Linked DNA regions of Rhodohalobacter sp. SW132. The protein of the gene in region 1 interacts with the protein of each later gene in a pairwise test. Links are inferred from orthologs where the notes say so. Each region holds a gene or a part of one and is shown on either strand. Other genes may lie near its edges.

Evidence for each region.
Region 2: the proteins of eno (region 1) and rpe interact in binary tests that used the Escherichia coli proteins (3 or more experiments, as listed by UniProt). The link is inferred for Rhodohalobacter sp. SW132 from one-to-one orthologs.

What each region holds. Positions count from the first base shown.
Region 1 is NZ_QUOK01000001.1:189,579-204,430, forward strand. Bases 7,778-10,625 are described here. They hold eno (phosphopyruvate hydratase), read left to right. Parts: upstream 7,778-8,482; coding sequence 8,483-9,769; downstream 9,770-10,625. Other genes in these bases: DYD21_RS00855 (HAD family hydrolase), read right to left, coding at 7,778-8,403; DYD21_RS00865 (SusC/RagA family TonB-linked outer membrane protein), read left to right, coding at 10,256-10,625. In the rest of the region: DYD21_RS00805 (Gfo/Idh/MocA family protein), read right to left, coding at 1-925; DYD21_RS00810 (tetratricopeptide repeat protein), read right to left, coding at 1,065-1,607; DYD21_RS00815 (hypothetical protein), read right to left, coding at 1,615-1,836; DYD21_RS00820 (deoxynucleoside kinase), read right to left, coding at 1,836-2,480; folK (2-amino-4-hydroxy-6-hydroxymethyldihydropteridine diphosphokinase), read right to left, coding at 2,484-2,972; folB (dihydroneopterin aldolase), read right to left, coding at 2,960-3,325; chromosomal replication initiator protein DnaA, read right to left, coding at 3,337-4,782; prmC (peptide chain release factor N(5)-glutamine methyltransferase), read right to left, coding at 5,173-6,042; DYD21_RS00845 (hypothetical protein), read right to left, coding at 6,068-6,457; DYD21_RS00850 (hypothetical protein), read left to right, coding at 6,649-7,482; more of DYD21_RS00855, read right to left, coding at 7,711-7,777; more of DYD21_RS00865, read left to right, coding at 10,626-13,249; DYD21_RS00870 (RagB/SusD family nutrient uptake outer membrane protein), read left to right, coding at 13,316-14,674; DYD21_RS00875 (DNA replication/repair protein RecF), read left to right, coding at 14,837-14,852. UniProt on the Escherichia coli protein: Catalyzes the reversible conversion of 2-phosphoglycerate (2-PG) into phosphoenolpyruvate (PEP). It is essential for the degradation of carbohydrates via glycolysis.
Region 2 is NZ_QUOK01000005.1:56,276-71,270, reverse strand. What follows is about bases 6,195-9,185. They hold rpe (ribulose-phosphate 3-epimerase), read right to left. Parts: upstream 8,040-9,185; coding sequence 7,350-8,039; downstream 6,195-7,349. Other genes in these bases: DYD21_RS10915 (hypothetical protein), read right to left, coding at 8,911-9,185; DYD21_RS10920 (PASTA domain-containing protein), read right to left, coding at 8,052-8,882; DYD21_RS10930 (PhoH family protein), read right to left, coding at 6,289-7,197; DYD21_RS10935 (MBL fold metallo-hydrolase), read right to left, coding at 6,195-6,257. Also shown: DYD21_RS10965 (hypothetical protein), read right to left, coding at 1-174; DYD21_RS10960 (AI-2E family transporter), read left to right, coding at 574-1,665; DYD21_RS10955 (FAD-binding domain-containing protein), read left to right, coding at 1,707-3,185; DYD21_RS10950 (SatD family protein), read left to right, coding at 3,317-3,937; DYD21_RS10945 (DUF3307 domain-containing protein), read left to right, coding at 3,951-4,658; DYD21_RS10940 (purine-nucleoside phosphorylase), read right to left, coding at 4,678-5,469; more of DYD21_RS10935, read right to left, coding at 5,466-6,194; more of DYD21_RS10915, read right to left, coding at 9,186-9,873; DYD21_RS10910 (hypothetical protein), read right to left, coding at 9,870-13,238; DYD21_RS10905 (T9SS type A sorting domain-containing protein), read right to left, coding at 13,239-14,995. UniProt on the Escherichia coli protein: Catalyzes the reversible epimerization of D-ribulose 5-phosphate to D-xylulose 5-phosphate.

The DNA.
Region 1 (14,852 bases):
CTCTTCCATCGCTGGTTTCTCCCTGAACACCGCGATAGCTCTGCATCGGGCTCAGGCGGTACCATCCATCCGTGCACTCCACATTTAAGTAATTTGTAGAGTTGCCAAAACTGGTTTCTCCGGTGGCAATGACACCATTTGGAAATTCCATCTCAAAATCTGTGTGTTCATCAACGTCGGAATACATCTCCTCGCGGTCTGACCATTGCCGGCCTTTTACTGCGATGGGTTCCATTCCGGTAGCAAATCGCGCTGCATTGATCGGGTATACCCCCATATCATACAGTGCACCGCCGCCGAGATCGGGATTGCGCCGCCAGTTCTCCGGATCACGATGAGCTCCGCTATATCCGGCTCCGGTTTGTACACCGGTAATCACTCCGTAGGTCTCTTCTCTGCCAAATTTTATGACTGTTTGTGTATTCGGTTCATGCTGCATCCGATACCCAATGGTAAGCTGAACTCCGTTTTTACTTGCTGCGTCAATAATATTCTGACACTCCTCTTCATCCATTGCCATCGGCTTTTCACACCATACATGCTTTCCCGCTTCGGCTGCAACAATAGCGTCTCTTGCATGGACACCCGGCGGAGTGACAATATAAATCACGTCAATATCATCGTTATTGGCTACTTCATGCAGGTTTTCGTAGTTGTATACGTTTTGATCCCGAATTCCGTACCGCTCCTGCCACTCGGGAATTTTGGATGGTGTGCCGGTTACAATCCCCCGGAGTTCGCAATATTCGGTTTCCTGGAGTGCAGGGGCAAGCTGGCCGCCTGCATAACTCCCCAAACCAACGAGAGCAACACCTATCTTCTCCTTTTTACGGGGAATAATAATTGAGGGAAAACCTACGGAGGCAATGGTGAGTGCCGTACCGGCATGTTTCAGGAATGATTTCCGCGTGATATTTTTAGACATAACATGAGGTGGTTTTAAGTTGAATTTTTGGGGGTGTGAACATCATCTGTTCAATACAGCAAAAAAAACTTTAAACGTTTTCAGATCTGAAATTCATGCATAACACTCCAGTCTCACTCACACGAATTTATTCGTCCGGTTACTCTTCCAGTAGGTTCTTCACATACTCATTGCCCGGATCCATCTTAAGAGCTTGTTCATAGTACGTTTTTGCTTTTGCATCATGGCCGCCTTTTTTCATCAGGTCGCCCATCAGGATCCAGTTTTCAACGTCTTTGGGATCACTTTTAATGCGGTCGAGCAGATACTGAATTGCCTGCTGGCCTTCACCATTCATAAGTTTATAAAGGACAAGGTTCCTGTGTGCAGCAGGTAAATTATCCAGGGCAATCGCCCGTTCGAAATCCTTTTTTGCTTTGTCTGGTTTATCGACATTCAGATAGGAATATCCCCTGAGGTTGTAGAGTCGTCCGTTATCGGAATCTTTTTCGATCGCATCATCAAACGACTTAATGCTGGTATCCCACTGGTTCAGTTTCTGCATCACTTCTCCTTCGAGTGTAAAACCCTCCGGTGCATCCGGATTCAGCCGCTGTAGTGAGCGCGCTACATCCAGACTTTTATCGAGGTCTTTTTCGTGCAGAAGTTCATACCCTTCTTTGTGTCTTTCTTCAAAACTCATATATAATCTATTTCTTCTCTTTTTCAGTTATATCTTCAAATTCAGCTTCTTCAATATGTTCCAGATTTTTTCTGCGCCGGCCATTTTGTGAGCTGGAACCGGATCTTTGTGAATGTGCCCCGCCTGGCCGGTTATTCTGACGGGGAGTGTTAAAGCTGCTCAGTTTTTTGGATAAATATCGATAGAGCAGAAAAAAAATAAGTGCGAAAAATAGTCCGCGTAAAAGCATTAATCAGGAATAATGTGAATATGTGTGTTGCTACGGATCGGTTGATTGAAAATCTGTTCCTCAAGATACGATAAATGATCCGGATTATGTACAAAATCGATCTCCGTTGCATTTACTATGATGAGGGGTGATTTATTATACCGATAAAAAAATTGATTGTACGAATCGGACAGCTCTTTCAGGTAATCTTCAGTGATATTTTTTTCGTAATCCCGGCCCCGCATTTCTATGTTATGCATCAGCCGTTCAACGGAGTTTTGCAGATATATTACTAAGTCAGGCTTGGCCGATATCCCGGTCATAATCCCAAAGATATTATCATAAAGTGAAAGTTCGTCATCATCGAGGTTGAGACGCGCAAAAATCCGGTCTTTTTCAAAAATGTAATCTGAGATCACAAAATCGTCAAAAAGTTCCCGGTTGGTCATCTTCTGTTGCTGCTTAAAACGGCTTGCGAGAAACGCGAGCTGAGTTTGAAATGCAAAACGTTCGCGATCTTCATAAAATTTTGGCAGAAAGGGATTCTCTTCAAATTCCTCCAACACCAGCCGTGCATTGTGGCGCTCCGAAAAAAGTTTGGCAAGTGAGGTTTTCCCCGCACCAATCACGCCCTCAATGGCAATAAAGTCAAAACGGTTTGGCATTTTTTACCAGTTCAGTTTGGTTTTTTGAATCTGCATTTCCGGTGCCCCGGATATAAGGTCTTTCAGCGGCCTGCCCGTTACAGGATCTGACCAGTCCTGTAGAATCTCATTCATGGGAAGCAAAACAAAACGTCTGACCGTGTATTCCGGATGTGGAATAATAAGGTTCTCTTGCTGAATCACCAAGTTGCTGTAGGTGATGATATCGAGATCCAGAATTCTGGGGCCCCAGCGGATGCGTTGTTCATCACGTCCCATCTCTTTTTCGAATAACTTCAGTTTTGCAAGCAGTGCAGCCGGCTTTATATCCGTTTCGATTTTTGCGGCGGAATTGAGGAAAGTAAACTTCGAAGGTCCCACAGGTTCAGATTCCCAAATGGATGACTTGAGAGGCGTTGATGATGAGATTGAATTGAGAAACACCCCTGCTTTCCGGAGCACCGCATGGCGATCGCCCAGGTTGCTTCCGGCTGCAATAATTACCGTTTCCATTCCAGGGTGACTTCAGCGTATGATGCCTCGGTTTTTATAGGCGGGTTGAGCTTGCGAACGGATACGTTTAAATGCTTTACAACCGGGAATGATTCAAAAATTTTACTGCCGATCTCACTGCATAAAGTTTCAATTAGTTTTTTTGGTTCACCGTGCATCACTTCACTGACAATCTGTTCAGCCCGTTCGTAATCGAAAGTAATTTCCAGATTATGGTCATTTGTGGCTGCTGCACGGAACGAACCATATGCCGTCAGATCGATTTCGAAACGATTTCCGCCACGACGTTCATCATCATAATAGCCGTGTTTCGCTTCGTAGGCGAGCGATTTAAGTGTTATTCGATCCAGCATTCGATAAAGAATTAAATCGTTGCCACTTCCAGTTTTTGCTCCAGTTCATTCAGAATCCGTTTGTGTTTCGGATTAGTTGACATTCTCTCTTCGATGGTTGAAATGGCATGGATAACCGTAGAATGATCACGACCCCCAAACTGAAGCCCGATCGTTTTCAGGCTTGATTTAGTATATTTTTTCGAGAGATACATGGCAACCTGCCTGGCTTCAACAATCTCCTGTTTCCTGGTTTTCTCCCTCACTTTGTTTGTATCGATCCCAAAATATTCACAAACGCAGTTTTGGATGACCTCGATGGATATCTGTGTCTGCGAACTTTTCACCATATCTTTCAATACGGTCTTGGCCATCATCAAATCAATTTCATCCACATTTTTTAGAGATGCAGTAGCCAAAAGTTTAATGATCGCCCCTTCAAGGTCGCGAACATTCGATTTAAAATTGTGAGCGATAAATTCAACAATTTTCGGATCGATGGAGATGCCGTTGTCACTCGCTTTTCTCTCCAGGATAGCATACCGCGTTTCGTATTCCGGAATCTGCAGATCTGCGCTTAAACCCCAGCTGAAACGGGAAATCAGACGCTCTTCAATGTCGGGTACATCTTTGGGGGCGCGGTCACTGCTTAAAATTATCTGTTTTCCTTCCTGGTGAAGCGCGTTAAAAATATGGAAAAATTCTTCCTGTGTTTTCTCCTTACCGCTGAAGAACTGAATATCATCCACAATTAACACGTCAATATTGCGGTAAAACATGGAAAATTCGCTGGCCCGGTTATTCCGTATCGCCTGAACAAATTCATTGGTGAACGTTTCCGAAGAGACATACAAGACCGAAAACTGATCTCCGAAATCTTGTTTAATTTTATTTCCAATGCTCTGAACAAGGTGGGTTTTACCGAGCCCGGTGGTGCCGTATACAAAAAATGGGTTGAAAGAATTTTTTCCGGGGTTTTCGGCGATTGCCATCGCTGCAGAGCGCGCCAGGCGATTACAGTCTCCCTCGATATACCGCTCAAAAATGTAACTGTCGTTCAGGTTGGGGTCGATATTCGTTTTGCGAATACCGGGAATCACAAACGGATTTTCAATTTTTCCGGGATGATAGTCGCTGTACGAGTTCATCTCCTGCGGCTTACTCGGCGGAACTGGCCGCTGTGGGAGATTTATGGAGCGGTTATCCTCAAGCTTATCAGATTTTTCAACGAGTACTGAGTATTCAAGTTTTCCATTTTCACCCAATACTTTTGCAATCGTAGAGCGAAGCATATTATAGTAGTGCTCTTCAAGCCACTCATACCAAAACTGACTCGGTACCTGAATCGTTAACGTATCCCTATCAAGTTTAACAGGTTTGATAGGTTCAAACCATGATTTAAATTTTTGATAGCTGATGTTATCCTGTATGATTTCCAAACAATCATTCCAGGCATTTTCTGCGGTTACCGTATCCAAACGTACTGGCCTCCAAAATTCTTAAAATAGTTACAAATATCCCTTCAGTTATCCACACGCACTGCCCAATCTTTTTGCGTGCGGTGAAGAGAAAATCACGATTTATTTGGCTGAAATCAAAAAAATATGACGGGGCTGTGTAAAAGTTATCCACATTAGATTAAACATGTTAATAAATTGGCGCACAAAGAGTTAAATATTTTTTCACATTTTCATCACATTCGGCTTGACACGCCATAACAATTCCCTAACAATGGTTTTACAATAAAAACAAGTTGGGCAGGCACCCCTTAAAAACTTTTCCACAAGTTATCCACATGAATCTGTTAACTATTCAATGGGTCTAAAACAAATCTATTTTGTGTAAAAAAGAGCTTGTGAAGCAGTGATTTAACCGGCAATAAGTGCCAGAATGAAACGCGGGTTTTGATCCAGGTCTTTTTCGATTTTTGCACCGGGATAAAACTGTTGCACGATTCCGAGTATTTCATCGGCCAGTGTATTGTTAAGCTCGAGGAAAAGATGAGCTTTTTTACGATGAGCGAAAGCGGTAATTGAGTGATATACCTCGAGCGGCTTATCATGAAACAGGGCAGATTCCGGTTCAAATTCCGAAACCTGTTTTTCGATTGCCGGTTTTTCACCTGGCTGTATATAGGGAGGGTTTGAAACAACCAGATCCAGTTCCAGGTTTTCAGCCTCTGAGTTCTCGGGCTCGAAAAGATCTCCCTCAAAAAAAACAACATCCACAGAATTGAGCGTGGCGTTCTGTTTTGCGCAGGCGAGGGCCGGCTCCGAGTTGTCCATTCCCCAGCAGTTCCAGTTCGGCACGGCTTGCTTTATTGATATTGGAATACAGCCGCTTCCAGTTCCGATATCAAGAACATTTAGTTTGTTGGCGTGAAATCCGGCGGTTTTATCAAGCAAGAGCTCAACCAGCTGTTCGGTTTCTATGCGGGGAATCAGAACGGATGGATTCACTTCAATTCTTGCGTTCATAAAATCGGTATAACCGATAATATACTGCAGCGGCTCATGATTGGCTCTCCGTTTAACCAGCGGCCTGATGGAGTCGAGCTCTTGTTGAGAAAGCGGACGATCATATTTTAGATAGAGATCCAGCCGTTTGCACTCCAAAACTTCCGCGAGCAGCCACTCGATGCTGTGGCGCGGGTCTGGAATCTCTTTCTTTTTAAAGTAATCTGTGGCCCACTCCAGCATACGCAGAACGGTCCACAGCTCTTCTTTTTGGCTGGCCATGGAATGGATTTGGCGTCACTGCCTTCTAATTATCGTCGTCCGTAGCTGGTTTTTCCTGCTCTTCCTGGAGGGAAAGCCCAAATCGTTTTGAAAAGTCCATCACAAAATTCACGATTTCAGCTTCAATATTATGCTCTTCCGAAAGTGAACTGCCGCGGAACCCCATCCTGCCGCCAGCCTTTTTCAGCTCTACGCGGTTTTGAGTGGCTGTGCATTCAATAATACAGGTGAGCGTAATTGTGGCATTTATCTGCTTTTCAAACTGTTCGTAAACAGCAACAAAAACTTCATCGTTGTTGGCAGGTGATTGATACTTATACAGAAATTTGGGCTCTACACTCTCTAAAAGTTTTGGCGCCATTCTGCGCAGTGTAGATTGTGGTCCATAAACCAAATATTTTGTTACTGTACTCATGTGCGTACCCGGCGGATTTTGTGTATATCAATATAAAGGTAATGTGCAATTTTCTGCCTGAATAAAAGCCAAAATCAAACAATAATCAAATAGAGACTGTAAAGAAATGCGATAACATTTATATATTCGTAAGTTCGAATGCAATGATATCCGTCTGAAAACCGTTTCACCATCGAACTAAATATTTATTTATGAGATCTCTGACAGGTACTTTCATACTTTTAATCACTTTCTTGCTGTTTTCTGTTGCGGAGCAGGCGGATGCACAAGTTACCGAACCGGAACTGCGCGTGGAGGATCGTGTGGCTGTTCCGCTGAGCGATAACTACAGATCCGGCCTTACGTTCGATATTGTTATCAATAATTTTGGATTTGGTTTAGGTGGTGAATACCGCCGTGTAATCGGCTCTCAGACAGAAGGGGTATTTAACACGAGAATTACAGGACTTCGTGATGCCTCAGAGCAGACGTTTACGGACTTCTTCGGGCAACAAGCTGTCCCCAACAAATACCAGCGTGCATTTGCGTTTCCGGCCATGATCGGTATGCGCCAGCGTCTTTTTGCGGATAAGGTTCAAGAAGAGTACCGGTTTTTTGTTACACTCTCTGCGGGTCCCGTAGCAGCTTTCGCTTTTCCCTATTTCGACGACCGAAATGATAATGGCTATAGAGAGCAGGGCATTGAGCGACCTGATAATTATTTCGAGCCGATCAACGATATATTTTCAGGCTGGAGCAGCGGCGAATGGCATTTCGGTGCGGCGGGTGAATTCAAGTTTGGTCTCGATTTCGGGCGGACATTCAGCAGGGTAACAAGCGTGGAATTTAGTTATCACTTTAATTTCTTTCCTGACGGCATTCAGATGATGATGCCCACGCAGCCGGATCTGCGGGAAAATGTAGCGCCAAACCAAAATCCATTTCAATACGATGAGCAGGGTGAGCTGATTTTAGAACCGTTTTTTGATGCCCAGCGATTCTTTGGTACACCTCAAATCACTATTACATTTGGCCGTCTCTGGTAAAAGCTGCTGCATTTTTGTGTTTTGTTATTGATGCAGTGATGGGGGTATTGGGTTGGGATCTTCACCGGATGAATTGTCCAACCTTAGCATTATCCAGTGCATAATCTTATAGTGTAATATCTTACTCCTATCAACTCATCCGATGACGTGGAGTCAGCGGATGAGGGTATTTTCAAAATATCCGAAAAATTAAATATCACTTAGCTTCAAGTAATCTTGTTTTTAAAATCATGATAATTCAAATCCAAGTTTGCTTAGCCAATGGCGCGGATTGTCAAGAGAGTCGAGGATCAGATCCGGCCGGTGCGGCTCCAGTTGCGCGGCAGTAAATCCCCCCGTGGTTACGGCTACCGATAACGCACCAAAATATTTCGCGCACCGGATGTCGTTCGGCGTATCGCCTATCACCACATAGCTATTAGATTCCGGTTTTATTCCGAAGATCTCTTGATACTCATTTGCGGCTTCTCCTGGCAGAAAATTTCTGTCTGAATGGATCCCGCCAAAGCCCCCGAATGAAAAAAATCCGTTGAGGCCGGCCGCTTCTACCTTTTTCATAGCTACACTTCTGAAGTTGCCAGTGCACAGGCCTATGGGAATATCCAGATTTTTGGCGGCACGAACGGATTCAACAGCCTTCTCGATTTGATGTACATGCATTGAAGTAAGATTCACATTCATGGCATCCATATAACTTTTCGTCAGCCGTTTAAAGATCTCTTCTCCGTCTTCTCTTTCGCCGATCAATTCCATAAAAATTCCACGATCTGTTCGGCCCGCAAATGATTGCGGACGCGCATCGGGTTTTTCTACTCCGAATCTTTCGAGCTGTTCAGCAATGATGGATAACAGGAAATCCCGCTTCACATTTAGCAGTGTTCCGTCAATATCATATAATAGGATTGGTCTGGATTGAGGCATCATCTTATTTTCTTTATACAAATCATATTAAACAGTACATTTAGGTAATTATCAAATTAACTAACATAAATAACTAACTATGAGTTTAATTGAAGATATTTCAGCACGTCAGATCCTGGATTCACGTGGCAACCCAACTGTTGAAGTGGATGTGATTCTTGAGAACGGAATCGTTGGGCGCGCAGCTGTCCCCTCAGGAGCGTCTACCGGCGAATTTGAAGCGGTGGAGCTGAGGGATGGAGATAACGATTATTACCTCGGCAAGAGTGTGAAAAACGCAGTAAAAAATGTAAACGAAGTTCTTGCTGATGAACTTTTAGGGTATCCGGCATATCTGCAAAACGAAATTGACCAGATTATGCTTGAACTTGACGGAACTGAAAATAAATCAAACCTTGGAGCCAATGCACTCCTGGGTGTATCGATGGCGGTTGCGAAAGCGGCGGCTCAATCATCCGGGCTGCCGCTCTGGCGATATCTTGGCGGAGTGAATTCCAAGGTACTGCCGCTGCCCATGATGAACATTATCAATGGCGGATCTCACGCAGATAACAACGTTGACCCGCAGGAATTTATGATTATGCCTGCAGGAGCCGGCACATTCAGTGAAGCTGTGCGGATGGGAGCCGAGATCTTTCACAATCTCAAAAAAGTCCTCTCATCAAAGGGATACAACACCTCCGTGGGCGATGAAGGTGGATTTGCACCGGATCTGAAATCGAACGAAGAAGCGATTGAAGTAATCCTCAACGCGGTAGAAAAAGCGGGCTATACACCCGGCGATGACGTGCTGATTGCGCTCGACCCCGCCAGTTCTGAATTTTATAACACCGAGAAAAAAGTGTATGAGTTCAAATGGAGTGATGGCTCCGTTCGTAACGCTGAAGAAATGGTAGAGTATTGGGCAAACTGGGTTGAAAAGTACCCGATTATTTCTATCGAAGACGGAATGTATGAAGATGACTGGGAAGGCTGGAAAACACTCACCGATGCGATTGGTGACAAAGTTCAGCTCGTGGGAGATGACCTTTTTGTAACCAACACCGAGCGTCTTGCGCGCGGAATCAAAGAGGGAATTGCCAACTCTATTCTGATTAAAGTGAACCAGATTGGTACGCTCACCGAAACCCTCGATGCGATTGAAATGGCGCACAAAAACGGGTATAGCAGTGTTATTTCACACCGCTCCGGAGAAACGGAAGACACTACCATTGCTGACCTTGCGGTTGCAACAAACGCCGGGCAGATTAAAACCGGGTCGATGAGCCGAACCGACCGTATCGCCAAATACAATCAGCTGCTCCGGATTGAAGAGGAGCTGGGTGATGCAGCCGTGTTTTTAGGCAAAGACACGTTTGCCGGGTAATTTCAGGCGCTGTATAACAAATCTTTCCTATAGAGCCCCGAAAGATCGGGGCTCTTTTTTTTGCTCATATTTACGTGATCAAGATCCTGCCCTCATTCGGCTAAGTTTTTGCGAGATAATTACAGAGATAATCTTCAGGAATATTCGATCGAATAACAATTCTATAAATGAACTATGCACTCATTTTAAAAGTGATTATCCCACCTGTTCTTTTATATGTTATTGTGTTGGGTTTCGGTAGATCCACTCAATATTTCAAAGTGTGTACTTATATCAAGCCGACTATTGGCATTAAGGAATTTAAATGCCACACATATTTTGATCAATTCCGACATTATTTTGACTATTATTTAAGAGAGTGTAAATTCCATCAATAAGTAATTTTTAATCTCACTGTAATTTCAATTCTATTTTTCTCATCAAGAAAATTCCTGATAAAGCTTTCAATGTCAGGAGTTTTTCAACCATAACCGTAACACTTCTATTATGAAACATAGTTACAAACTACTTAAATGGATTATCGTGTTTTGTGTGATATCTTTGTCCGGGCAGTTATCGTATGCTCAGATGACGGTATCCGGCACAATAAGTGACGCTGCAACCGGAGAAGCTCTGACCGGAATTACCGTTTTCCATGCGGCAACAAATACCGGTACATCATCCGGAATCGACGGAGAGTACACACTTCAGGTTCCGTCGGGGACTGTAACTCTCCGATTTTCCTCAATTGGGTTTCTTACCCGCAACATTGATGTAACAGGATCCGATGGAGATTCTATCACGCTTGATGTTGAGCTCCAATCTGATGTGGCGAATCTCGATGAATTGGTTGTTACCGGATTGGCAAGCACGGTACGACGATCGAACCTTGCCAATTCCGTGTCATCCATCTCAGCGGAGAGACTCACCGGAAATTCCGATCCGCAAACTCTCGACAGGGCCCTTCAGGGGAAAATTCCGGGCGTTCAGATCAACTCCTATTCGGGAGCGCCAGGTGGTGGATTTAACGTTCAGCTCCGTGGTGTGAGCACACTGGGTGCCGGGGCATCTCAGCCACTTTACATTATCGACGGTGTGTATGTAAATAATAACGTATTAACTACCGGGCGATCTACTGTGAGCCAGGCTGGTGGCACCACACAGGATGGGGCGGCTAACCGCCTCGCCGACCTTAACCCGGATGATATCGAAAGTGTAGAAATACTGAAGGGCGCCTCTGCCGCAGCCATCTATGGTCAGCGCGCAAATGCCGGCGTGGTTATTATCACCACAAAGCAGGGCCGATCGGGAGCAACTCAAGTCTCCCTGAAACAAGATGCAGGTTTTAACAACGCCCTGAATCTTCTCGGAAGAACAGAATGGACGGAAGAGAGAATCGATATTTTTTATGGAAATAACCCGGCCCGTGCCGAACTCGAAAAACAAAGGCTGAATTCTGCAATAGCCAACGGAAATGTTCGAGATTTGGAACAGGAGATTTATGGCCATACCGGGGTTGTGCGCAATACCCAGCTCAGTGTTTCCGGGGGTGATGAAAATACCCGCTTTTTCGTATCGGGTGGACTGAATTCAGAAGATGGTATAGTGCGAAACACCGGCTTTGACCGACGCTCGCTGCGCGCCAACCTGGAGCATACCATTTCTCCGCAATTTCGGGTAAACAGTAGTTCAAGCTACATCCATACGGATTCAAGACGTGGATTTACCGGTAATCAAAATAACACAGGCGGTTCGATAGGGTATTCTCTGGCTTTCCACCCGAACTACGCATACGATATCATTCGGCAAAACGAAGATGGGTCGTTTAACGACACTCCATATTTCGGGGAAAATCCTCTTCGGTTGATTGAAGTTGCTGAAAACACACAGAAAGTAAACCGTTTTCTGCAGTCTTTAAGCCTTGAATCCATTCTTTACAATAATGATCAGTCGATTTTTACACTAAATCTCAGAGGTGGTCTCGACTATACCAACTCTAAATCAATGATCTACTTTCCGGAATTTATGCAGTTTCAGAGAACATCAGCCACATTTCCGGGAGATGTAATCCACTCTGCAGAAGAGGTTCTCAATACCAATCTTCAGGCAGTACTGCTCTACAATACAAATCTGAATACCGATTTTGGCCATGTAGATTTAACAACCCAGGTTGGTGCTACGCGGTTTGAGCAGCAGATATCGCTTGACAGAATCAGGGGGCAGGGCCTTCTTCCCGGACAGACGAACGTGGGAAATGCCGCCCAGGTGACCTCGGCTCAGAACAATGTGGATATCACCGATTTTGGGCTTTTTGCCCAACAAGAAGTCAATTTTGCTGATAGAGTTATTGCTACAGTTGGCGGCCGGTGGGATAAGTCTACTCTCAACCTTGATGTTGATCAATATTATTTCTACCCAAAAGCGTCTATCGCTATCAACGTAACCAATTTCGATTTTTGGGAAACGGATTGGGTAACACAGCTCAAACCCCGAATCGCCTATGGTGAAACCGGAGGGCTCCCCAATTTCGGGAGTATCTTTTCCAGTCTCGGAGGTACAAATATTGGAGATTTAGGAGGGGCAACTGCACCGGGAACGGATGTAGACCCCGATCTTAAACCAGAACGTGCAAAGGAACTTGAGTACGGTATTGATATCTCCCTTTTTAACGGTCGTGCATCCCTGGAATTTACGCGTTACAACAAAACCATTGAAGATCTGATCCTGGGGCTACAGCCATCTCCGGCAACCGGGGTAAGCAATGTAACCACAAACGCTGCCGAGCTGGAAAATATCGGTACGGAGATTGGATTAAATCTTATCCCGTTCCAGCGAGAAAATTTTGTGTGGAATTCGGGAATACTCTGGTGGACCAACAGGTCAGAAATCACCAATCTGGCCATTCCTCCAAGAACCAACACATTTTATGCGTCTCCTAACTTTGGGGCGAGCAGAATTGAGGAGGGAGTTTCACCAACGGCCATTTACGGATTTATACCGGATCCTGATGTTACAGATCAGGTTGAAATTGGAGATCTCCAACCCGACTTTCAAATGTCTTTTTCCAATGAATTTACGTTTCTGAGAAATTTCTCGGCAAGTTTTCTTATTCATTGGAGTCAGGGCGCGGAAGGTATTAACCTGTCAGAATTGCTGACTGACAGTGGCGGTAATACCCCCGACTTTTTCGATAGCAACAATAACCGTGTACAGCGCGAAGGGGGGACGCTTTCCTACCTTGAGGATGCATCGTATGTAAAGCTCAGAGAGGCTTCACTATACTATTCCCTCCCGGCCTCTGTTTTACAGCGACTTACCGGAAATACAGTAAATAACGCCCGTTTTGGAATTACGGGCACAAATTTACTGATGTTCACCGACTATCAGGGTTACGATCCTGAAGTGAATGCCACAGGGCGAAATGCACTTGGCACACGTGTAGATATTACTCCATATCCCTCTACACGAAAAGTGCTGTTTTCCGTACAAGTTGACTTTTAATCCAAACTGAGAAATCCAATGAGAAATATAATAATTAAGATAATGGTCTTAGCAGGATTAATGCATTTGTCAACATCCTGTAATTTAGTAGAAGTAGATCCCGTAACGGATCCGAATAGCCCGAGTTCCGCCGCTGTTCTTGAAAACGCCACTTTGGGGCAACTGCAGGATTTAGCTGCGGGACTTGAATCCGTACATCGGAACTATAATAGTGCAACAAGCGGGTGGTGGAGCCTTACCGGTACAATTAGCCGCGAACTCTACTATATCAACACATCAGATCCCAGCTTTGCCGGCACCTGGCTGCAAATTCCACCCGTCTCCGTGCCCGCTGAACAGGATAACAACTTCTTTGTGGATGGCAGCGGTTATAATACACCATACTTTGCCATACGTCATGCAAATCTGGTGATTGAGTCTGTTAATAACACAGATGTCGTTACCGAAGCTCAGCGAAACGGATATCTTGGGTTTGCGAATACCATCAAAGCCTACCAGTTCCAGATGCCTTTGATGCATCAGTACGAGAACGGGATTCGTGTAGATGTAACATTCCAGGAACCCCTTAATCCGGGCGGCTACCTGTCGTATGACGACGCTCTCTCAGAAATAAGGGGCATTCTGGATCAGGGATACAGCAACTTGCAAAATGCAGGAAACGAATTTGCATTTACTCTATCTCAGGGTTTTGAAGGATTTAATACTCCTTCTGGTATGATGGAAGTAAACCGTGCGATTGCAGCCCGTTATGCCATTTACGCTGAAGATTGGCAAGGTGCCCTGACGGCGCTGGATGATTCTTTCCTGAACCTTACTCCCGGCCAGGGAGAAGCAGAACTCTATGCAGGGCCTCAACATACATTCAGTGGTGGAAATGACCTGTTTAATCCATACCATTTTGTACCAGATGCTGACCAGAACCTATTAATCGTACCGAGTCCTGCATTTGTAGATGAAGCTGACAATGGTGACCTGCGGCTTGAGCGAAAGCTTGAAGAACGAGAAAATCCGGCTACTACGCCCGACATCACCGGGTTAGAGTCAGCTTACCAGGATGCCCGTTTCAGCTCAGCAACAAGCCCGATGCCGTTTATCAGAAACGAGGAGTTACTTCTTATTTATGCAGAGGCTAATATTCAAATCGGTGATGCAGCAAGTCTTGATAACGCTGTTGATGCGCTGAACATCATCAGAGAGGCGTGGGGAGTCGGTGCATACACCGGCACTATTAATCAGGAAGCATTAATTGATGAGATGCTGAAACAGCGCCGCTACTCTCTTTGGGGCGAAGGTCACCGTTGGGTTGATATGCGAAGATATGAACGGCTTGATCAGATTGATACATCAGCTGATGGCGGACGTGTCGCAAACTATATCGGACGGCCACAAGGTGAACTCGATTGGGATACCTTCTCTTCTAATTGAGAAGTTCTAACAAAGAATAAAAACCGGCCCCCTGCCTCAAAACAGGGGGCTTTTTTTGTGATAACGGGATCAATAGAACTCTTCCATTATAACCTGCTGAAATAACCGGATGAATCAACCGCATTGATATACAGGTACCTATTTTTTTTCTATCTTGGTCAAATGCGAATCAACCGGC
Region 2 (14,995 bases), on another replicon or contig:
GTAGTTTTTCAGACCTTCCAATCGGGCTTGCCTGTGGAGTTCTTCCAGCTTCATATTCTCATATAATGGTTTCCCCGCATCAGAAGATCCCGGCTCCTTTTTTTCAGCGATTCCCTCATCTATAAATTCTTCCTGAGGTTCCTTGAGTATTTCTTTTTTCTTTTTATCTGACATAACAGGTTGATTATTTTTTTAAAAATCTGAGGATCACTATTAGTACTGTTATCTTTTATATAGTTTGTAATGGGAATTGTTTCTATAATTAACAGGATAAAGTGCCAGATAGTTTTATAGAAATTAATTAAAGGTGCCAACAGGGCCAGGATCAAGCGTATACACAAAAAAAATGAAGTAGAATCTAAACAAGGGAAAAGTCGCACGAATTAATGCAGATCTCCTGATAGAAACCGGAACTCTATTTCATTACTTCAGTTGGATTTGAGTGAAAATCTGCAAAGATTTAATTGGTGCAGTTTTTTTTAGAAATGCATACTATCCAAACTAAAATATCGATTTGTACGGATTGAGGAAGTTTATATTACCGTGCAATGAGAGTCTTTCTTTTTTAAAATTATGAGTGATATTCCAGCTTCAGCAAAGTACTTGATATGGCTTTTATTGGCTATTGCAATTGTGTTTTTACTGAATGTTCTGCAACATCTGCTCGTGCCCCTGTTATTCTCCATTCTATTTGCTTATCTCCTGTACCCGGGAGCAAGACGTATGGAAAATGCAGGCATCCCCAGGATATTAACCAACTTGTCACTCATCATCGGTGCGCTTCTTCTCATTGCAGGCATTTTCTCCCTTCTTGGATTCCTGATTGCTAATTTTACTGAGGACTTCTCAGATGTAAAAGAGCAAATTGAAGAAAACGCAGCATTTTTTATAGGTTCTGTAGGTAACTTTTTTGGCGTTAGTGAAGATCAGATGCAAGATGCTGTTGAGAATATTGACGGTCTTGCTGAGTATGTTCTCGAATTTTTCACTGCCACAACTAATACGATTGTTGCCTTCGGGTTGATGCCGGTTTACACTTTTCTACTGCTTCTTTATAGAAATAAATTTCAGACTATACTTCTTGATATATCTTCAGACAAGAACCGGAGAACGGTTCAAACAATCATCCGTGAAATCGCCGAAATTGTACCCCGCTATTTGAAAGGGCTGATTGTGGTGGTAATTCTTCTGATGTTTATTAATAGCGGAGTATTCTGGCTGATCGGGCTGGACTATCCCATATTGCTGGGTGTGATTGCGGCTCTTTTTAACCTGATACCCTATCTGGGCACTATTTTGGGATATGCTTCTGTGCTCATACTTGTGCTTGCAACTCAGGATCCTTCTCTGGCATTTTGGGTAGTGGTTGCTTTTTTTCCGGTCCAGTTTTTTGAAAACAACATTCTTACCCCCAACATCACGGGATCATATGTTCGGATGAATCCACTGATTATTATTCTGTCACTGCTCGCAGGTGCGATGTTGTGGGAACTTGCAGGCATGCTTCTGGTCATTCCTTATCTCGCCATGCTAAAAATTATATGTGATAATGTGGATTCGCTCAAACCGGTTGGGTTTCTGCTCAGCAGTAATGGCACGGAAGAGTTTATGCCTTCATTAAATGGGGTGAAAAAGTGGTTTAGTTCCAGTGAAAGCCATTCCTGATTGTCGGGAATTGATTCCCGGAGCAGATTGTTTTTGACATCATGAAAAATTTCAATAGCGATCGGGTCTTTCCACGTAATCAAACCGAACCAAACGCAGAGGGAGAGTACGTACTCTACTGGATGCAGATTAACAGAAGGTTTCACTACAATTTTGCCCTCGAATATGCAGTAGGCTGGGCAAATAAATTGAACAAGCCGCTTCTCATACTCGAAGCTTTCTCGTGTGATTATCCCTGGGCTACAGACCGTTCCCACACCTTTATGATGCAGGGGATGAAAGAACATCTCAATTATGCCCGGGAACAGGATCTCAATTACGTCTCCTTTGTTGAGGCAGAACCGGGTCAGTACGACAATCTTCTTCGGAAACTCTCTTCGAAAGCTTCAGTTTTGGTAACCGATGAATACCCCGTATTTATCATGCGGAAACGAAATGAAACGTACCCGGATGAGCTGAAAATTCCATACTACACGGTTGACAGTAACGGTTTGATACCGCTCGGTCTCACCGATAAAGATCCCTACAGCGCCTACTTTTTCCGCAAGATCATGCAGAAGAATTTTATCGAAGCGTATACAAATCCGCCTCGGCAAAATCCCCTGGATGATCTTGAAAACAGGGAATCGATTGAACTTGATGGATCCACCTTCAGCAATCTGCCGGATGCTGAAGATGCCCTGAATTCCATTCCCGATTTTATTTCCGGACTCGAAATCAATCATGATGTGCATCCGGTGGAAATGAATGGGGCACGGTCTGCAGCCACCGGAAAACTGGGCAGTTTTATACGGAACGGATTGCATGTATACGACGAGAAGCGGAATCATCCCGATGAAAATATAACAAGCGGACTGAGTCCCTGGCTCCACTTTGGAAAAATTTCTGAGTACGAAATTGTTCGTGCGGTTCTTCAGCATCAGCCAGAAGGGTGGGACCTGGATAAAATTTCGTTCAATAAAGGATCCACTGGCGGTTTTTTTAATGGCGATCCGAATATCGATGGTTTTTTGGATGAGGTGATCACCTGGCGCGAGGTCGGGTTTCATTTTGCTCACCATCGCAAGGATTATGATGCGTATGAAAGCCTGCCAGATTGGGCTCTTAAAACGATGGAAGAGCATAAAGATGATCCTCGGGAACATATCTACTCATACGAAGAGCTGGAAAATGCGCAGACAGGTGATGATATCTGGAATGCTGCACAAACTCAGCTGCGCAAGGATGGTATCATCCATAACTACCTGCGGATGCTTTGGGGAAAGAAAGTAATTGAGTGGACACCTGACCACAGAACAGCCCTTCAATATCTTATTGATCTCAATAACACATACGCTATTGATGGACGCGATCCGAATAGTTACTCGGGAATTTTCTGGTGTTTCGGGCGGTTTGACCGCGCCTGGCAGGAGCGGCCGATCTTTGGGAAGCTGCGCTATATGACCAGCAATAGTACGCGTAAAAAAGTGAAACTGAAACAGTACTTAGATACATATGGGAATCAAAAAACACTGTTATAGCACAGTTATCTCACTTCTTACGCGGCCGATCATTACGGGTATATATTATCGTCCTATTACACGATAATAGATAATTATCGTTAAATTAGACGATAATTTGAAAATATCGTTTAAAAAGACGATATTGAGATATGATCGCCACCATAACAGGAGATATAGTTCAATCACAAACCGTTAGTAATCCATCAATCTGGATGGATCCGCTAAAAAAATGGTTTCAAAGCCTGGGAGAAACTCCAACAGATTGGCAAATATACCGGGGTGATAGTTTCCAGCTTGAAGCAAATTCTGAAGATGCACTGCGTGTGGCGATTGTCATTAAATCAATCATCAAAAAGTTAAACCACAAAAAACTTGATGTAAGACTTTCGATAGGTGTAGGAGAACGAGGGTACAGGGAGGGGTACATAAGCGAATCGAGTGGAGATGCCTTTGTGTACTCGGGTACGCTTCTGGATGAATTGAAACAAGAAAATGTCCATCTGGGCATCCGAACACCCAGTGAAAGTATAAATAAAGAACTAAATTTGATGTTTAAGCTCGCCCTGGTGATTATGAATTCATGGACGAGTAAAACGGCCGAAGTATCTGAATTACTGTTTAGCGAACCCGGGATTACTCAAACAGATATTGCGGATAAACTGGGAATTGCTCAATCAACTGTAAATGAAAGGATTAAGCGAGGTTCCGTTCATGAGATTATTGAGTTAGAGCAGTATTTCAGGGATAAGTTAAATAACGAATATAATTGAAAGTCTCGTAGGGATGATACTTGTAAAATTACTTTTAGCGCACCTTGTAGGGGATTTTATCCTCCAGCCAAAAAGCTGGATTAAAGACAAAAATGAGAGAAAATGGAGATCACCCTGGCTTTGGGTACACTCGCTCATTCATTTTTTGTTAATAATGGGGGTGCTTTGGAATTGGTCGGTTTGGTCTGTTGCGCTTTTCATCGCCGGAACTCATCTTGTAATTGATGGCATAAAACTTACATTCCAGCGCGAAGAAACCCAGTTGCGGTGGTTTACGATCGACCAACTTGCTCATCTGACTATTTTATTATTGGTCTGGAGTTTCTACTGGGAATTTTCAATGGTTGATGTACCGGTGAATACAATTTGGGTTGTCTTAACCGGCGTTTTGTTTGTCACCTATCCAGCAGCTATCATCATACAGCGGTTCATGCAGGGGTGGAGTCAACAGTTTGAATCAAATGATGACGGGACTCTAAGGGGAGCGGGAACATATATTGGTATTCTTGAGCGGCTCTTTATTATTATCGCAATGCTTACATCAAACCTGTCGGTGATTGGATTCCTGCTTGCCGCCAAAAGCGTATTCAGGTTCGGTGACTTGAGCCGATCTGAGGACCGAAAACTGACAGAGTACATTTTGATCGGTACGCTTCTCAGTTTTTTTATAGCGATACTCACCGGCTTGGCAATGATTTGGGGACTTAGACTTATCCAATGATCACACCAGGTCGCAGCAGTTACAATTTTTTTACCAATTCCGTCACTAACCGGGCAAAATCTTCTTTTCGGGTTTCGGCTGCTATTTTTACCTCGGAGTGATCGAGTTTTCCTTTCACCACGCCGGCGGCCATGTTGGTAACCATAGAGATAGCCGCAGCTTTCAGATTCAGCCGAGACGCCTCGATCAGTTCCGGTGCAGTACTCATGCCCACCACGTCGGCGCCGAGCACTCTGAAGGCGCGTATTTCGGCTTTCGTTTCGTAATTCGGTCCGTTTGCAAAGAGATATGTGCCCCTCTGGAGGTCAAGCCCGATAGATGCCCCGATTTTTCGTACATCGTCGGCGATTTTATACAGATTGTATTTGAATCGGGGAGAAGATGTTGAGGCGACAGAATAAAACGGCCTGAACACATCATCAATCACCATCAAATCGCCTACTTTAAACCGCGTATTGATTGCTCCGGCGGCATTTGAAATAATCAGTTTTTCAACATCAAACGCTTTTGCGAGGTGAACCGGCAGTACGGTGCGCTCAAACGGATGCCCTTCGTAATGGTGAAATCTGCCCGAAAACGCGAGAATCGGTTTGTCGGCCACTTCACCAAAAATCAACTCACCGGAGTGTCCCTGTACAGACGTTTCGGGAAAGCCGGGAATAGAATTGTAGGGAATAGCCGTATAATTTTTGATTGATGATGAAAACCCGCCCAGGCCGGATCCGAGAATTACAGCCGCTTCCGGAGATTCTGAAACTCCATTTTGGAGCAGGTACTGTTTGATCGGTTCGATAGTAGCGGGATAGCTCATTCAGTCTGATTTTCAATGTTATACCCTTTGTTTTCGCTGTAATCAGTCAGTTTGAAAACGGGATGGTCCGTCTCATGATAGGCCAGGATAGCGTGGTTTTTCTTGTAGGCAAGTTCCTGAATTCTCTTACGCTGTTCCATGCTTTGCTTCGGATCAAAATCATACTTGGCCGCGTAGGTACGGTTTACAGCTCCCCGGGTGCCGATCACATCGCCGGCCATCACAAATTTGGAATCTCCGTTTTCATAAAACAGTGCGTTGTGATATTCGGTATGTCCGCCAATTCGTTCAACCCGGACATTGGGAATCGGCTCTTCAACATCACTTTCAAAAAAATGAAGGTCGGCATGGCTGTCGACAAAGTAGAAAAAATCGCGCTTACTGTCGTCCTGTTCATCTATGATAGATCGCAGTTTTTCCCATTCCGCTTTTGAAACCCAAATAGCTGCGTCGGGGAATGTAAGTTCCCAGTATCCATTTTTTTGATTGGCGATTCCCGCGATATGATCAAAATGGAGATGACTTAAAAAGATATCGGTAATTTCGTAATCCTGAACAGAATGGTTGTCCAGGTTTTCGAGAATGGTGTCGATGGTAGTATCGTTGCCAAGCAAATCACCAATTCCTGCATCAAACAGAATATTCCGGTCGTTATCCTGGATCAGAAACGGGTTGATTGAAAGTTTAAGGGCTCCTTTTTTGGGAGGGTCGTTTCGGTCAATTCGGTTAAATTCTTTATCGAGGCCAACAGAAAAGGTGCCTTCGTAGAGGGGTGTTACGGTAGCCATAATTTTTTTGAATCTCTTCAGATACGATTATTTATCTCTTTTTACTTTCATATTTATCGTATGCATCAATGATATCACGCACGAGTTTATGGCGAACGACATCATCCTGATTAAGGTAAGCAAAGGCTATTCCGTCGATGTTTTTCAGGATTTTCTGTATGGTGATTAATCCGGATTCCTGTTTTCGGGGAAGGTCGGTTTGTGTGATATCACCGGTAATGATCGCGCGGCTGTTGAAGCCAATTCGTGTTAAAAACATCTTCATTTGTGTGTTTGTGGCATTCTGCGCCTCATCAAGTATCACAAATGCGTTGTTGAGTGTGCGGCCGCGCATGTAGGCAAGCGGTGCAATTTCGATGATGTTTTTTTGCAGCTGAAATTCAAGCTTATCAAATTCAATCATCTCTTCCAGTGCATCATAGAGCGGACGCAGGTACGGATCGATTTTTTCTTTGAGATCTCCCGGCAGGAACCCAAGGTTTTCACCGGCTTCCACGGCGGGTCTCGCCAGGATAATTCGTTTCACTTTGCGCTGTTTGAGAGCACGAACTGCAAGTGCTACCGATGTGTAGGTTTTCCCGGTACCGGCCGGACCGATCGCAAACAGGATGTCATTATTTTCAGATTGCCGGATGATATTAAGCTGTCCTTCAGTTTTTGCGGCAACAGATTCCCCTGTATGGGTGTGAAGAATGATATCTCCGGTATCTTGCTTAAATGGAGTTTTTTCCGGCCTGGATTTTCCCTCTACTTTGTTTGCCAGTGCAAGAAGGGTAGATACATCGCTCTTTGTAATCTCGCCACCGCGGCGTACCATCGAGATCATATCATCCAGGATATCAGAGAGAGTTTCCACCTCGCCACCGGGGCCCTTCAGTTTGATTTTGCTTCCCCTGGCGGTAAGAGTAGTATTGGGAAATGCTTGTTCAAGCTGCGACAAATTTCTGTCGTCAAATCCTAAAACAACAACAGGATCTGCATCTTCGATGAGTACCGTTTTTTCTGTAATATGTTCTTTGGTTTCGATATGTATTATTAATTTTTTGAATGATAGGAAAACAATCCTATAAAATAGTCAGAATTCAGCTTTATTTAAACCAAATCAGCGCGGCCCGCATTCATTTTAGATCTCAGGCCCTGAATTGCCTCTGAAATGCTCTCTTGTTTAAAAACACTGCTGCCGGCAACGAGCACATCTGCCCCTTTTCTAACCAGCTGGGTGCAGTTCTCCCGGTTTACGCCACCATCAACCTGAATCAGAAATTCCATTTGTGTTTGTTTTCTGATCTCATTGAGTTTATAAATTTTCTTCAGACTAGATTCGATGAACGACTGACCTCCAAAACCCGGATTAACGCTCATCACGAGCACAAGGTCTACATCTTCAAAAATCGGGTAGAGCGTATCTACCGGAGTTGCCGGGTTGATGACCACACCGCTTAAACATCCCTGGTTTTTAATATGCTGAATGGTGCGGTGCAGGTGCGGACAGGTCTCCTGGTGTACGGATATAAGGTTGGCCCCCGCATCAGCGAAGGGTTCAACAAATGCATCGGGGTTTTCAATCATCAAATGCACATCCAGAAAAGTTTCCGGCGCTGCACGGCGGATCGCTTCCACCACAAACGGTCCGTAACTTATGTTGGGTACAAATTTCCCATCCATGATGTCGCAGTGCAGCCACCTAATTTCTGAGTCCAGGCAGGCTTGAATTTCGTCACCCAGTTTGGTGAAGTCAGCTGCCAGAAGCGAAGGGGCAAGAATGGGAGAGTCAAATGTCATATCGGTATCTGGCTATTCGTTATCATCAATTCGTGTGGTATCTGGGGGTGCCTGGATGGTGGTGTCGGTATCTACAGCACCGGTTTCGGCTTCCTCCCGGGCATCAAACCGTTCGGCAACAACAAGTGTGAGTGTTTCGCCTTCGGTTAGTTCCTGAGCTTCAGGGGATACTGAAAGTACGGTATTCGGTTCTTCACGGCTCGATTCAAACCGGATTTCGCCAACCCGTAACCCGGCCTGCCGAATATTTTGCTGCGCTTGTGATAAGCTCAAACCGGTAATCTCGGGAACGGTTACAATGCGGTCACCCAGTCCGTCGCTCACCACAAGATTAATCACTGCGCCCCGGTTTACTGTATCGCCGGGAGTAAGCGACTGCCTCATTATCGTATTCCTAAATCGGGAAGATTCGTAGCTTGTTGTTCCCATCGTGAAACCATAGTTCTCGATTTGGATTCGTGCATTTCTGAGCGACAAATCAACAAGATCAGGAACCACAGCCGTGGGCCGGACCTCGGTGTTCACAGTAAGATACACTTTGCGGTTCGGTTTAACCAACTGACGGGGAGAAGGAGATTGATCGATAATATAATTTGCAGGATATGCTGCATTGGCTCTTCGGTCGAGTACTTCGTGACGCAATCCATACTCTTCGAGTAATTGTTCAGCTTCTAACAAAGATATTTTTGTGATATCTGGGACCGTAACCCCTTCATTATAATTTGTATAGTTCGGCATGATCACAAAATTCAGTAATAGTGCTGCTACTGCCGCAAATGCAATCAAACCGCCTGTAAAAATATACAGGTATTTGTTTGTAAATATTCTTTTTAGCAAGTCCATATGATTAACTGCGGATTTTCGGGAGTCATTAAAAGTTATAGGTGAGCTGAATATAGCTCGCGGGAGACATACTTGTAGCTGCCTGCAGCCGGTTTTGTTTCAGCTGAAAGGTAAAGAAACTATCGAAAGCGGAAATAACATGGTTTGCGATCAATAGCATTTTGAAGTTTTTGGATGTTCTGAAATCTTCATTGAACTGTTCTGCCAGCGAAATTCCTTCTGAAAAAAGAGGGCTCGCTTTATCTCCATCACGCGAAATGCGGTACGGATTTGAATTATTGGCACTGTGATACCCGTAATAATCTGCCCACCCTGCCTGGTATTGGTAATATTTTGATATCAGCTCGTAATACTGCTGGGATCCATATCCGGGTAAGATATGGGAAAAATTACTTGTTCGATTCGCATCAGGCGTAATAAACGGGGTGTTTCGCTCCACATCCCTGAGAATGTCGATATCAATTTGCTGCCAGTCAACGGAGGTATCAAACGCTGGATCGATACCCTCTACCATGTTTCTTAGCTGTGCAAGGTTGGCATTATTAATGCCGTTTTCATCGTGATATTCCACAAGCCACTGTGCATACTGAGTAACACTCCAGTTTTGATCGGCAAAATTTTCGTATCGCTGTTCACCACGGTTTCCGCGATTATGGTACTCCACAATCATATAGATTGATGCGATCTCAATAGCTGCGAACAGTCCGCCGCGAATCCAGTTGTTGTTAATCATCTGGCCGCTGCCGGGCAGAATTGCCGATGAGAGTAAACCAAGAGCAGGGGTTTCGGTAAATCTTCTCTGAAGAGAATTATCGAATGTTTCATCGGAATAACTTCGGGAGAGTACCGGAGAAATAAAGTCAGAGATATGAACTGTTTCTGATTCAGCATCTGCCTGCAATACGGATTCGCTGAGATTGCTTTTCAGCGGCTGACCGGCCAGCAGCAGTGGGAGTAAGCTGAGTATGACAAACGAAACTACAAGTTTCATAAAAGGTCGAAATCAAATGTTAATCCAAAGTAAAACAGGAATTCCCGTCCGTAAGATACCTTGTTATCGCCCGATCCGGTAATAAAATCATCAGAAAAGGTAACGTCAAAACGGTTCAGACCATACGTTCCGTTTACAAAAAATTTCATCGGGAAAAGATAATAGCTGTTGAACGACATTCTCAGCTCTGCTCCGATCCCGGATTTGAGCTGATTTCCGATATCCAGAGAGCTGCCCCATCCATTTCCGGTTTCGGCAAACAGGTGTGCAAAAACTTTATCAATCGTGTAGGCTCCAACCTGTTTGTTGATCGACTGGAAAATTGGTGTGAGGTATGATGCGCGCATGAATGCGGTTCGCTGCCCGCCAATTGAGAAAAACGGGTAGGATCTCAATCCGGTGAGTCCGCCCAGGTAATCAAGGTAAAAAAGATCTTCGGGATTATTCAGGTACGCAAATCCGCGGGTTGTAATCATACCAGCATCGTCGCCGCCAAGCCGGAATCCCCAGCGGTGACGGAGTTCAAGAGAGTGGTTTCGGTCTGATTTGTAGACCGGAGAAAGTATGCCGTCATTAACTTCAAATTCATCGAGCAGCCGGCTGGGTTCATACTGGTACCGCAGACTGCTACGGATACCAATCGGCGTTATATCCATATTACGGGATGGTTCTATCAATTCCGCTATATAGGATGCCGAAAATCTGTGTCCGCGAAAATATTGCGATGTACTTCCGGGAATAAATTGCTGAAGTTCATCAGATAGGAATCCTTCGGTTGAAACACTGTAAGGAGAGTATGCAGCGCCGAATTCCAGAAGGCTCCATCGGTTCAGTTTACTTCGCAAAAACAGGTTTGCTTCCCAAACGGAATACCGGATGTCTATATTTTTGGTTTCGGGCAGGCAGGATGTGCAGGGAAATTCCTCGATGGACAGCCCGTCACGAACGTTTCTTTTCAGGTTGTACAGCTCAAGACTTACGGTAGGGGACCAGCTTCTTTCGATAAACGGAATTCCGCGGTGTTCGATAATCAGGAATATATCGCGATCCAGGTCGTTGATCCGGCTTGGTGAGAAAAAGTCCCCGATTCCACTTGCAGGCGTTGAGCCAAAACCGATCAGTCCGCCGCCGAAAATGCTCAGCTTTTCCGTTACATCCCGCGAAGATAAATAGGCGCCGACTTTCATATCCCGCCACAGATTTTCTCCCAATGAACCGAAATGTCCGGCGGTAAGCAGCCGCGAGTTACTGCCATTTATTTTGGAGTAGTTATCAAACCGAACCACTGGAAATACGTTCAGACTGGTGATGGTTTCACTATACGGACTCCAGGTTCGCCGGTCGGATTCAAATTCAGTCTCAATTTCAAATTCAATCGGCTCATCTTCATACATACCGGTATCAAATGGCAGATCTCCGATAATGCTGTCATCGATTTCATTCATTTGCTGAATCCGATTCAGTCCGGCCGCGCGATCGTACTCACTAAAAATATTGTGGCCGTGCGGATGCGTTATGGCTACCGGCTCGTAAGAATCTTTGAGACCGGTTTTAGATATTTTGTAACCGTCGTTGATGTAGTGGGAATAGTAGAGTGTATCATTCTGAACGATTGGCATAAATGCACCACCGGTAGTTGTAGTCAACTGTTCCGTTTGATTTTCGGAGAGATGTTTGCGGTAGATATTAAAAATGCCATCGATATCGGATGAGAAATAGAGATACTGACCGTTCGGATCCACCCAGGGATCACGATAATCAATCAGTGTGCTTTCAAAAATGGTTTCGGTTTGCCCGGTTTCAGTATCAATACTAAACAAGTTTCTGTTTCCATTGCGGGCACTAGCCATATAAACAGTTTCACCGCTGGGATGCCATACCGGGGTGTTAATGGTTTCGCCTGCAGTGAACTGCGTGAGAGAGGTGATATCATGCGTATCCAAATCGATCATCACGAGATTCTGTGTGCCGTCGTGCTGTTTCACGGCTACAGCCCGGTTCTGGCTTGGATGCCATGCCGGTTCCTGAATCCGCTGACTGTCGGTGATCTGTTCGTAATCTTCATCCGCAAAGGTGTAAATGTATAGATCCTGATATGTTTCTCCATAACGGTTTTTTTCTGCTTTGCTGTAGAGAATTTTATCGCTGCCGGGAGAGAAGGAGAAACGGTTGCTGATGAAATCGAGCGCGAGATTTGCACCCATTCCATGCGACATTTGGTACAGCTGATCGGAGTCGAGCTGCTGTTCACCACCTACTTCATCAATTGTTACCACAGCTGTGTCTGTACGAACCACCAGCGCAGTTGCTGCAAAATCACGCCCAAGGTTGGAGAGATAAGCAAAAGCCGCGGAGTCGGGACTAAATTGAGGATAGAAATTGAAAAAGCCAATCGATACAACATGTTCAAAATCGGTTGGCTCGATATGCTCGGTTTGACGGGCGTAGAACTCTTTACGGTCTTCAATCCAGTCTGCAAATAGCGCTGTACCGGAATGACCGGTAGCTGCTTCTATAACTTTTGAAAAATCGTTTTTTCCGCTCTCAGCTGCCGCCCGAGATATATCAGCCACGACCTCTTCACCAAAACGATCCACAAGATAGATAACGAATGCAAAGCCCTGGTTGTAGTTGGTTTCGCGCTCAATACTCGTTTTAGAGGAGAATATTCCCATCTCATTAAAATCGAGATAGGTGTCGTTCATGATGCGTGACCGCAGAAGCATATCGCGGTGGGAATCCCAGTAGTCGTAGGTTAATCCCGATCGCTGATATTGCGCGGTACCTTCAGCAAACCACGCCGGTATACCAACGGTAGCAAACGGCATGGTTACAATTCCGTTGGGGAATCCGTAGAGTACATCCGGGCGGCGCACGCCTTCGTACGAGAGCCACTGAAAATAGATGGCCGGAATCGTACGAGACCGTTTCATGGAGGCCTGAAGCTGAACAATATGCGTGAATTCGTGAGTAATTACATTGCGCAGCCAGTTGTGTGTACCGCGAAGGGGAGTATCGAGGGCAGGGACCCAGATTTCGATTTTGTCATCAAAGAAAAATGCAGCTCCGTTCGAATAATCTTCCCTGTCGCGCAACACAATGCTGACTTTGCGGCGCGGTTCCAGGCCGTAGAGCGATGTGATCGGTTCGTACACTTCCTCGGCAATTTTTGATGTCACCTGTGCAGTTCGTTCACTCCCTTCCTGGTAATGGACCTCAAAATGATCGCTCTCGATAGTAAACCACGGGAGATGATTTTGGGGATAATCCAGGAATTGCGGACTGATTTGAGCCTGAACAGAACCGGCAAATGCCAGCAGGAGAATAAACCAAACCAATCGGTATGTATGCTTTAGGTAGGTCACTTATTTGGCAATTGCAATTTTAACAAGTTTACGTTCAGTCTGTCCGTTTACGGTAGCTGTCACAACAGCAAGATACCCGCCGCTTCCCCATCCTGAGGTGTCAATCATAATCTCTTCCGGCCCTGATCCGCGGCTTTGTACCGTTCGCTCGTAAATCAAACGTCCGCTTGTGGTGGCAATTTTAATCTGCACATCACCGGGGGATTCTGTCTGGAATCGCAAATAGGTTTCATTTCGGGCGGGATTCGGCCAGTTGTAGGTTTCTTCGTTATTTAAAATTCCAAAATCGGGTGTGGCAATTGTTTCGGTCAGCAGCCGGCCAGTGAGTTTGTTACTTCCGGTGTTACCATATTTTGAACCCCATAAGGTGGTGCTCAAATTTGGAAATCGCCAGACCCGGAGATCTCCATCCGGGCTGATGGCCGAGAGATATTGATCTCCAATTGCCGGGTGAACCGGATCATCATCCTGCGTTGAAACTCCTCCCACCAGGAGAGGAAACTCATTGACCTGGCTGCCATTTGAGCGATATCCGTATACATTCAGCGATTGTTGATCCTGACCGGATATGATAATTTCAAACTCTCCATCTCCATCCAGGTCAGCAATCAAAGGAGTTCCGGTAAACCTTACTCCACCGGGTGAGTCGATAGGGAAACCAGAAAGCATGGCGCCATTTTGGTTTTTTGCGATAAGCTGGTTTTCAGCCCGATCTATAAATATGAAATCTATGGTTCCGGATCTGTCGATATCGGCAAGTGCGGGCCAGTCCATATTTTCAGATGAGTGAATTGTTCTTCGCTCCAGTTCACCCGATGTGTTCCGGAACAGGTACAGATCATTCTCAAGGATCAGAAATGTATCAAAATCTCCATTCTGCTGTTCTGCCAAGCCGATATGTTTTCGGAGGAACGGTTCATCGGGAACACTAATTTGCGTAGTGCTTGTTTCGGCCGGGGTGATGAACGTAATCTCACCGCTATTCGAAATGAATGATTCAAATCCATTGATCTGCTCTGAACGGTGTCCGGCTGTGGGATAATACTCCTCATCGATGGTTTGGTTACTGATTCTTGCCCGGGCCGTAGTTCCATCAAATTGAATAAAATCAGAAAGCGGAGAACTTATCAAGCCGCTATTGGCCGCTGTTTCAAAATTCCAGAATTCAGTAAAACCGGTTGCACTCCGTTCAAATATTGTGGTGGTAATTTGCTGATCTGACGGGCCAGGATTTGATCCAATCGTGAGTGTCTCGGTGTCGCTGTTGTATAAAGGCTGCTGGTAGGAGTTTTGCCCGGAAGGTGTTATCGGAATGATGTCCCCCTGGTGATCTCTGTATAAAACCTGGTCCGACCCCGGAAGGATCAATTCCGATTGCTGACCCGTTGCGATGATAGAGAGGGGATAGCGGCTCCAATACGGATTATCGCCGGGCGTGGAAAAATTGATAGTTGGAGTGATCTGTGTGGATTCCACAACTTCGTAAAGATCCCCACCCGTACTAAAAGGCTGAATCTGAAAGGTTGCTGTTGGCAGGTTTTCGGAGAATTCGATGAGTTCGAAAGCTGATTTTGCCCCTGAATTGCTGTTGTTATTGGGCGTGGTGTCAGGGCCAAAGCGATTATCATATAGCGTGATGGTACCGGTTTGGGTAATGACCGACGCATCATTTCCGCTCCACCAGAAATCGAATGCCGACCCGTTTACCTCATTCTGGAAAAACCCGATTGCAGTGGGGCGTCCGATATCCTGTGCGC